Prosthecobacter sp.: one gene and its partner. The protein of the gene in region 1 interacts with the protein of each later gene in a pairwise test. Links are inferred from orthologs where the notes say so. Each region holds a gene or a part of one and is shown in the gene's direction. Other genes may lie near its edges.

What was found.
Region 2: the proteins of ileS (region 1) and U1A53_RS01480 interact in binary tests that used the Escherichia coli proteins (3 or more experiments, as listed by UniProt). The link is inferred for Prosthecobacter sp. from one-to-one orthologs.

What each region holds. Positions count from the first base shown.
Region 1 is NZ_JAXMIH010000007.1:127,463-131,130, forward strand. The notes cover bases 57-3,405. They hold ileS (isoleucine--tRNA ligase), read left to right. Parts: upstream 57-394; coding sequence 395-3,205; downstream 3,206-3,405. Other genes in these bases: U1A53_RS08500 (hypothetical protein), read right to left, coding at 57-87; U1A53_RS08510 (AAA family ATPase), read left to right, coding at 3,216-3,405. Outside these bases: more of U1A53_RS08500, read right to left, coding at 1-56; more of U1A53_RS08510, read left to right, coding at 3,406-3,668. UniProt on the Escherichia coli protein: Catalyzes the attachment of isoleucine to tRNA(Ile). As IleRS can inadvertently accommodate and process structurally similar amino acids such as valine, to avoid such errors it has two additional distinct tRNA(Ile)-dependent editing activities.
Region 2 is NZ_JAXMIH010000005.1:110,862-114,055, reverse strand. What follows is about bases 305-3,179. They hold U1A53_RS01480 (substrate-binding domain-containing protein), read left to right. Parts: upstream 305-1,202; coding sequence 1,203-2,156; downstream 2,157-3,179. Other genes in these bases: U1A53_RS01470 (hypothetical protein), read left to right, coding at 2,734-3,179; U1A53_RS01475 (hypothetical protein), read left to right, coding at 2,170-2,703; U1A53_RS01485 (PmoA family protein), read left to right, coding at 305-1,125. Also shown: U1A53_RS01490 (hypothetical protein), read left to right, coding at 1-196; more of U1A53_RS01485, read left to right, coding at 193-304; more of U1A53_RS01470, read left to right, coding at 3,180-3,194. UniProt on the Escherichia coli protein: Part of the ABC transporter complex RbsABC involved in ribose import. Binds ribose. Also serves as the primary chemoreceptor for chemotaxis.

The sequences.
Region 1 (3,668 bases):
TTCCATCCACAGGACTGAGACGCCCAGCGGGACGACGATCACCGCCTTGAGCAGGAAAATGAGCGCCTTCAGGAGGGTTGTTTTCATGGGCTTGGGCGGTGAGGGGACGGCTCCATCCAGTGGCAGGGAGCTTTATCCGCATGCTCGGGCCATCAAGGGATTTTGTACAGCGCCTCATATGGGCCAAAGGAAGCCGCAGGATCGAGGACGAGTAGGAGAACAGCCGAGCGATAGCGAGACAGACAGCCGAAGGCTGCCCCGCAGGGGTGAACGCAGTGAATCAACGACGAGCCACAGCCCAACCAAGAACCAGGAACCAAGAACTTCCTCGACTAACGCACCCCTTGCCACCCGCCACGCCCGCGCTACCCTCGCCCTCCTTTTTCCCGAATCCATGAGCGCCCCTGACACTGCCAAGAACTACAAAGACACCGTCCTCCTGCCGAAGACCGACTTTCCCATGAAGGCCGATCTCGTCACGCGGGAGCCGCAGCGCCTCGCGAAGTGGCAGGAGGGGAAGCTCTACCAGCGCATCGTCGCTCAGAGCAAAGGCAAGCCCACCTTCATCCTGCATGACGGCCCGCCGTTTGCGAATGGCGACGTCCACATGGGCACCGCGCTGAACAAGGTGCTGAAGGACCTCATCGTGAAGTCGAAGACCATGGCCGGCTTCCACGCGCCGTTCATCCCCGGCTGGGACTGCCATGGCCTGCCCATCGAGTTCAAAGTCGTCAAATCTGCCGCTGGTCTCACGCCGGTCCAAATCCGCACGCTCTCCGAGGCCGAGGCACGCAAGTACATCGACATCCAGCGCACCAGCTTCAAGCGCCTCGGTGTCTTCGGCGACTGGGAGAATCCGTACCTCACACTCGATCCCGGCTACGAGTCCGGTATCCTGCGCACCTTTGGCAAAGCCGTCGAAAAAGGCCTCGTCTATCGCATGAAGCGCCCCGTGCTCTGGAGCTACGGCGCGCAAACCGCGCTCGCCGAAGCCGAGGTCGAGTACAAGGAGAAAACCTCGCCTGCGGTGTTCGTGAAGTTCGCGCTCGTCACGCCACCGCCCGGAGCGGAAGGCGCATCGCTCGTCATCTGGACCACCACGCCGTGGACCTTGCCCGCGAACCTCGCCATCGCGCTGCATCCCGAGTTTGATTACGTCTGCGGCAAGTTCACGCATGCCGACGGCCGCAGCGAGAAGCTCGTCATTGCGAAGTCACGTCTTGAAGGCTTCGCCGCCAGCACCGGCTTCGTGCTCGATGCCGCGCATGCGAACGATTCCTTCAAAGGCAGCGCTTTGAACGGCTTCGAAGCGCAGCATCCCTTCCTCCCGCGCACCTCGAAGGTCATCAACACCCTCTTTGTCACCGACGACACCGGCACCGGCGCGGTCCACATCGCCCCCGGCCACGGCGCAGACGACTACCAAGCTGGCCGCGAGCACGGGCTTGACATCCTTTCGCCCGTCGATGCCGAGGGCAAATTCACCGCCGAGTGCGGATTGCCCGACTTCGTCGGCAAGCACGTCTTTTCCAGCAACGACGGCATCATCGAGATCCTCACCGCGAAGGGCGCGATCCTTGGCAACGAAAAATACGTCCACCAGTATCCGCATTGCTGGCGCTCCAAAACGCCGATCATCTTCCGTGCCGTCGAGCAGTTCTTCATCAAGATCGACGCCATCCGCGAGAAGGCACTCAGCGAGATCGACAAGGTCACCTGGCTGCCCGCGTCCTCGCGCAATCGCATCCACGGCACCGTCAGTGGCCGGCCCGACTGGTGCATCAGCCGCCAGCGCACCTGGGGCGTGCCTTGTCCCGTTTTTTATGATGCGAAAGGCGAGATCATCATGCGCACCGACATCATCGGCAAAGTGGCCGACATCGTTGAGAAGCAGGGCACCAATCTCTGGTTCGAACAAAACGACGCCTGGTGGGCCGAGGCTGTCGGCCTGCCTGCCGACACGAAGCGCGGCAACGACACGCTCGACGTGTGGATCGACTCCGGTTGCAGCCACGTCAGCGTGTTGGACCGCCATCCCGAGCTGCATTGCCCCGCCGATCTCTACATCGAGGCCACCGACCAGCATCGCGGCTGGTTCCAGAGCAGCCTCATGATGAGCATCGTCGCCCGCGACGCCGCTCCGTACAAGAGCGTCATCACCCACGGCTTCGTCGTCGATACCAGCGGCAAAAAGATCAGCAAGAGCGACCAGGGCACCGGCAAAAGCTCCAAGCCCATGACCGCCGACCACTACTACAACAAGTACGGTGGCGACATGGTCCGCCTCTGGGTCAGCAGCGTCGATTACCAAAACGAAGTCCCCTTCAGCGAAGAACTCTTCCAGCAGACCGGCGAATCCTACCGCCGCATCCGCAACACCTTCCGCGTGCTGCTCGGCAACCTCCACGACGCCCCCAACCCCGGAGTTCCATCCACAGATTCACAGATTTCCACAGATTCAGATTCAAAATCCCCATCTGAGAAATCTGCGAAATCTGCGGACTACACTTTGATCGACCGCTGGATCTTGGAGCGCCTCCACGCCATCACCGCCGAGTGCGTCACCGCCTACGCCGCCTACGACTTCCGCAAGGTCTTCACCGTGGTGAACAGCTTCTTCGCCACCGAGCTCAGCGCCCTCTACATCGACATCACCAAGGATCGGATGTACTGCGATGCGGCGAACAGCCCGCGCCGCCGCGCCACCCAGGCCGCCATCCGCGAGATCACCGAGACGCTGACAAAACTCATCGCCCCCATCCTCGCCTTCACCGCCGATGAAGTCTGGGAACACTTGGGCCACACCGACAGCGTCCACATGGAAGGCTTCCCGCAGCCCAACGCCGCCTTCGCCGGCACTGAGGCCACCGCCGCTGTCGAGGAACTCCTCAAGGTTCGCGTCGTCATCCAGCAGGCCATCGAAAAAGCCCGCCAGGAAAAAAAGATCGGCTCCAACCTCGAAGCCACCGTCGCTCTGACGCTGCCTGCCGAAGGTTTTACACATCCCGTCTTCAGCGATCCCGCCACCCTCCACGAATTCCTCATCCTCAGCGACCTCCAAATCACCCGAGGCACCGACCTCGCCGCCGTCGTGACGGAATCCAGCCACCACAAATGCGCCCGCTGCTGGAAGCACCTCCCGGATGTCGGAACGCATGACGCGCATCCGACGCTGTGCGGGAGGTGTGTTGAGGCGGTGGGGTGAGGTTTGTTTTATGGAACAGTTTAGTTACACTCTTCAGAACTACCGTCCCTTTGGTTTATCACATCCCGTTGAAATGACGGTTAGTGAGGGCATTACGTTTATTCTGGGTCCAAACAATGTCGGCAAAAGCGCACTCCTTCGTGCATTTGTCGAATTGAAGAATGTGATTGAACCTGCGGCAAAGCGTGACAATCGCAAGTATGACGCTCAGATCTCCACAAGCTTTGAGACGCTGGTTTGTCGTTCAAATCCAACTAGTAGCTTCAGTGTTGCTGTTGCGAATGACACTGCAAAGTGGACCGTGTCGTTTACTTCACGTGCCGGCATCCACTCAAATGCCGTGGGAGTACACATGGACGTGCGAGGGGACAATGTGACTCCCGAAAGCCGTTTTAGAGCCATGTCACTGTTTACCAACGCGCTTTATGTGCCGGCTTTTCGCAGCCCAACAGTCAACGCTCAA
Region 2 (3,194 bases), on another replicon or contig:
CTTTTTCAACGGCAACACCTTCGTGGCAGTGGTGCGGCAGATGATTGAACCCATCCTGGCTCAGGTGGCTCCGAACGACCCAGACCTCGCAGCGCAGTTTCGTTCAGTGATCGGCCACTTCGTTGCAGGCACGGAAGGGATTGAGGAAATGCGGGATGCAATTCGCTCAATGCAGCAGCGTTTGGATGGATCATGAAATCCGTCGTTTTATCTCTCCTCCTCGCCGCCTCGGCCGCCGCACAGACCTTGTCCGTCAGCGAGACGGAGAAGGAGATTCAAGTCATGAACGGGGACAAGCCGGTGATGACGTATCACAAGGCGCTGGTGCCGCCGCCACCGGAGGCTGATCCCATTTTCACGCGCAGCGGGTTCATTCATCCACTCCATGCACCTGCGGGCGGTGTGGTGACGGGAATTCACCCGGCGGATCATTACCATCACCTCGGCCTGTGGCATGCGTGGGTGCATGGCGAGCACGAGGGGAAGCCGGTGGACTTTTGGAATCTGAAGGCAAAGACCGGCCGCGTGCAGTTCGTGAAGACGCTGGAGACGAAGCAGCAGGACGGTGTGGCGGGATTTGTCGTCGAGCAGGAGCAGTTGCGGTATCGCGATGGCAAGGGCGGCGAGCCGCTGGTGGTCCTGCGGGAAAAACTCAGCGTGATGACGCGGCTCGTCGAAGGCGCGTATGAGATCGACTACGACATCGAGCAGAAAAACGTGAGCGAGCATGCGCTGGTGCTGGCGGCGTATCGGTATGGCGGTGGCATCGCCTATCGCGCGCCGCTCGATTGGGATGCGACGAACAGCGATTACCAGACCTCCGAGGGCAAAACGCGGAAGGACAGCCACGCGACGCGGGCGAAGTGGATCGCGATGCACGGGCCGACGGCAAAGGGCGAGGCGACGGTGACTGTTTTTTGTCATCCAAAGAACCACGACGCGCCGCAGAAACTGCGGACGTGGGACAACGGGAAAATATTCCTCAACTACGTACCGATTCAGGAGACGGCGTGGGAGATCAAGGCGGGTGAGACGATCACGCTGCGCTACCGCGTGGTGATTGCGGATGGCAAAACGGATGCAGCCGCCTTGAACACACGCTGGGAGCGCTATGCGAAGGAGTGAGGAGGAGGAAGTTAAGAGTTATGGTTTTGCATTCGAGGCTTGCGCCGAAGGGGCGGGGCCGTGCTAGCATGTGACTGATGAAATTCCGCCTCTTCCTTGTCATCTGCGCAGCCCTGATCGCCGCCTGCGGCAAAACGTCGGACACACCGGCCACCGCCACGAAAGGCACCATCGGTGTGTCACTGCTGACGTTGCAGAATCCGTTTTTCAAAGTCATCGGCGACAACATCACCTCCGAAGCAGCGAAGCATGGCTATGACACGCTGGTGGTGAGCGCGGACAGCGATGTGGCACGGCAGAGCAACCAGGTGAAGGATTTCATCGTGAAGAAGGCCGTGGCCATCGTGCTGAGTCCGGCGGATTCCAAAGCCATCGTACCGGTGATCCAGGAAGCGAACGCGGCTGGCATTCCGGTGTTCACGGTGGACGTGCCGTGCAACGAACCCGGCGTGAAGATCGTGACGCAGGTGGCCACGGACAACTTCGGCGGCGGCAAGGAAGCAGGCAAGGCGATGATCGAGGCGCTCAAAGGACAGGGCGGGAAGATCGGTGTGCTGGATTTGAAGCAGGTCGAGTCGTGCATCCTGCGCGTGAAGGGCTTCAAAGAAGTGCTCGATGCGCACAACGCCACAGCGGCGCAGAAGATCGAGATCGTGAGCGAACTCGACGGCGGCGGCGCGAAGGACAAGGGCTACAAGGCCGCCGAGGACATGCTGCAGGCGCATCCTGACATGGTGGGCATCTTCGCCATCAATGATCCTTCCGCGCTCGGTGCGCGTGGTGCGCTGGAGAAGGCGGGCAGGGCCGACAAGGTGGTGATCATCGGCTTCGACGGCCAGCCGGAGGGCAAGCAGGCGATCAAGGATGGCAAGATTTACGCCGATCCGATCCAATTCCCCGACAAGATGGGCGTGGAGGTCGTGCGCGCGTTCCTGCGTCACTCGAAAGGCGAGGAACTGCCGCCGCAGATGCTCATTCCGACGAGTTTGTATCGCAAAGCCGATGGCGCGGCGGATGCTTCGCTGAAATAATCCCGCAAATCTTATGAAACATCTCACTCTCCTCATCCTGCTCGCCCTTGGCCCGGTCATCATCGCCGCCGCCGATCTGAAGCCTGAATCCGAGTTCACCACCACCGACCCGAAAAAGGTGAAGATCATCCACGACACCGCCTTGGAGAAAAATCCCGAGATCGACAGCTTCGAGCACCTCTGTCCCGGTCTCGGTGGCTATCAGGTCATTCACGAGGGCGGTGATCTGCGGAGCTGGATCAATTTGAAGTTCAAGGGCAGCAAGACCGATCTCATGAATGACACGCTCACCGCCTGCCCTGGTCAGTTTCCGGCGAAGGCCAATAACGTCGTGCAGTGGCGTGGCTTCCGCCAGGGCGGTGCATTCATGCCTTACGCGATCATCTATCGCATGATGTCGAGCAAAGACGACGAGAAGCAGACCCGCCTGGAGACGCTGATCATCATCAAGCTCGACAAGGAGAAGTCACGCGTCGTCGGTCATCTGTCCGCCAAGGAAGGCAACGAGAAGGCAGAAGCGCTGGCGGACAAGCTGTGCAAACCGTGAGTTGAAAGGAACTGTGAACATTTGAAACCGATGAACTCCGTTTCGCCGATCCTCTGGTACCGACGCAAACTGCTGCTGGCCGGACTCGCCGCCTGCGGCTGCCATGTCTCTGCCAAGGCCGAAGACGCGCCGCATGTGCGCATCCTGTTTCTGGGCAACAGCTACACCGCGCACAACGGCCTGCCGGCCATCGTGGGCGAGCTGCTGCTTTCGTCCAAGGTGCTGGCACCGCACATTGGCAGCTATTTGCAGGGTGGCTTCAAGCTCGAACAGCATGCGACGGACTCCAAGGCGCTCGCTCTGCTGAAGCAGGGCGCGGACGACGGCAAGCCCTGGGATGTTGTCGTCGTGCAGGAGCAGAGTGTGCTGTCATCCCTGGCGGCGGTGAATGGGGAAGCGCAGCAGTACATGAACGGCGGCCTGTCAAAGCTGGTGGCGCTCGCCCGTGAAGTGAATCCGCGGATGCTCATCGTCGATTTCCAGGTGTGGGC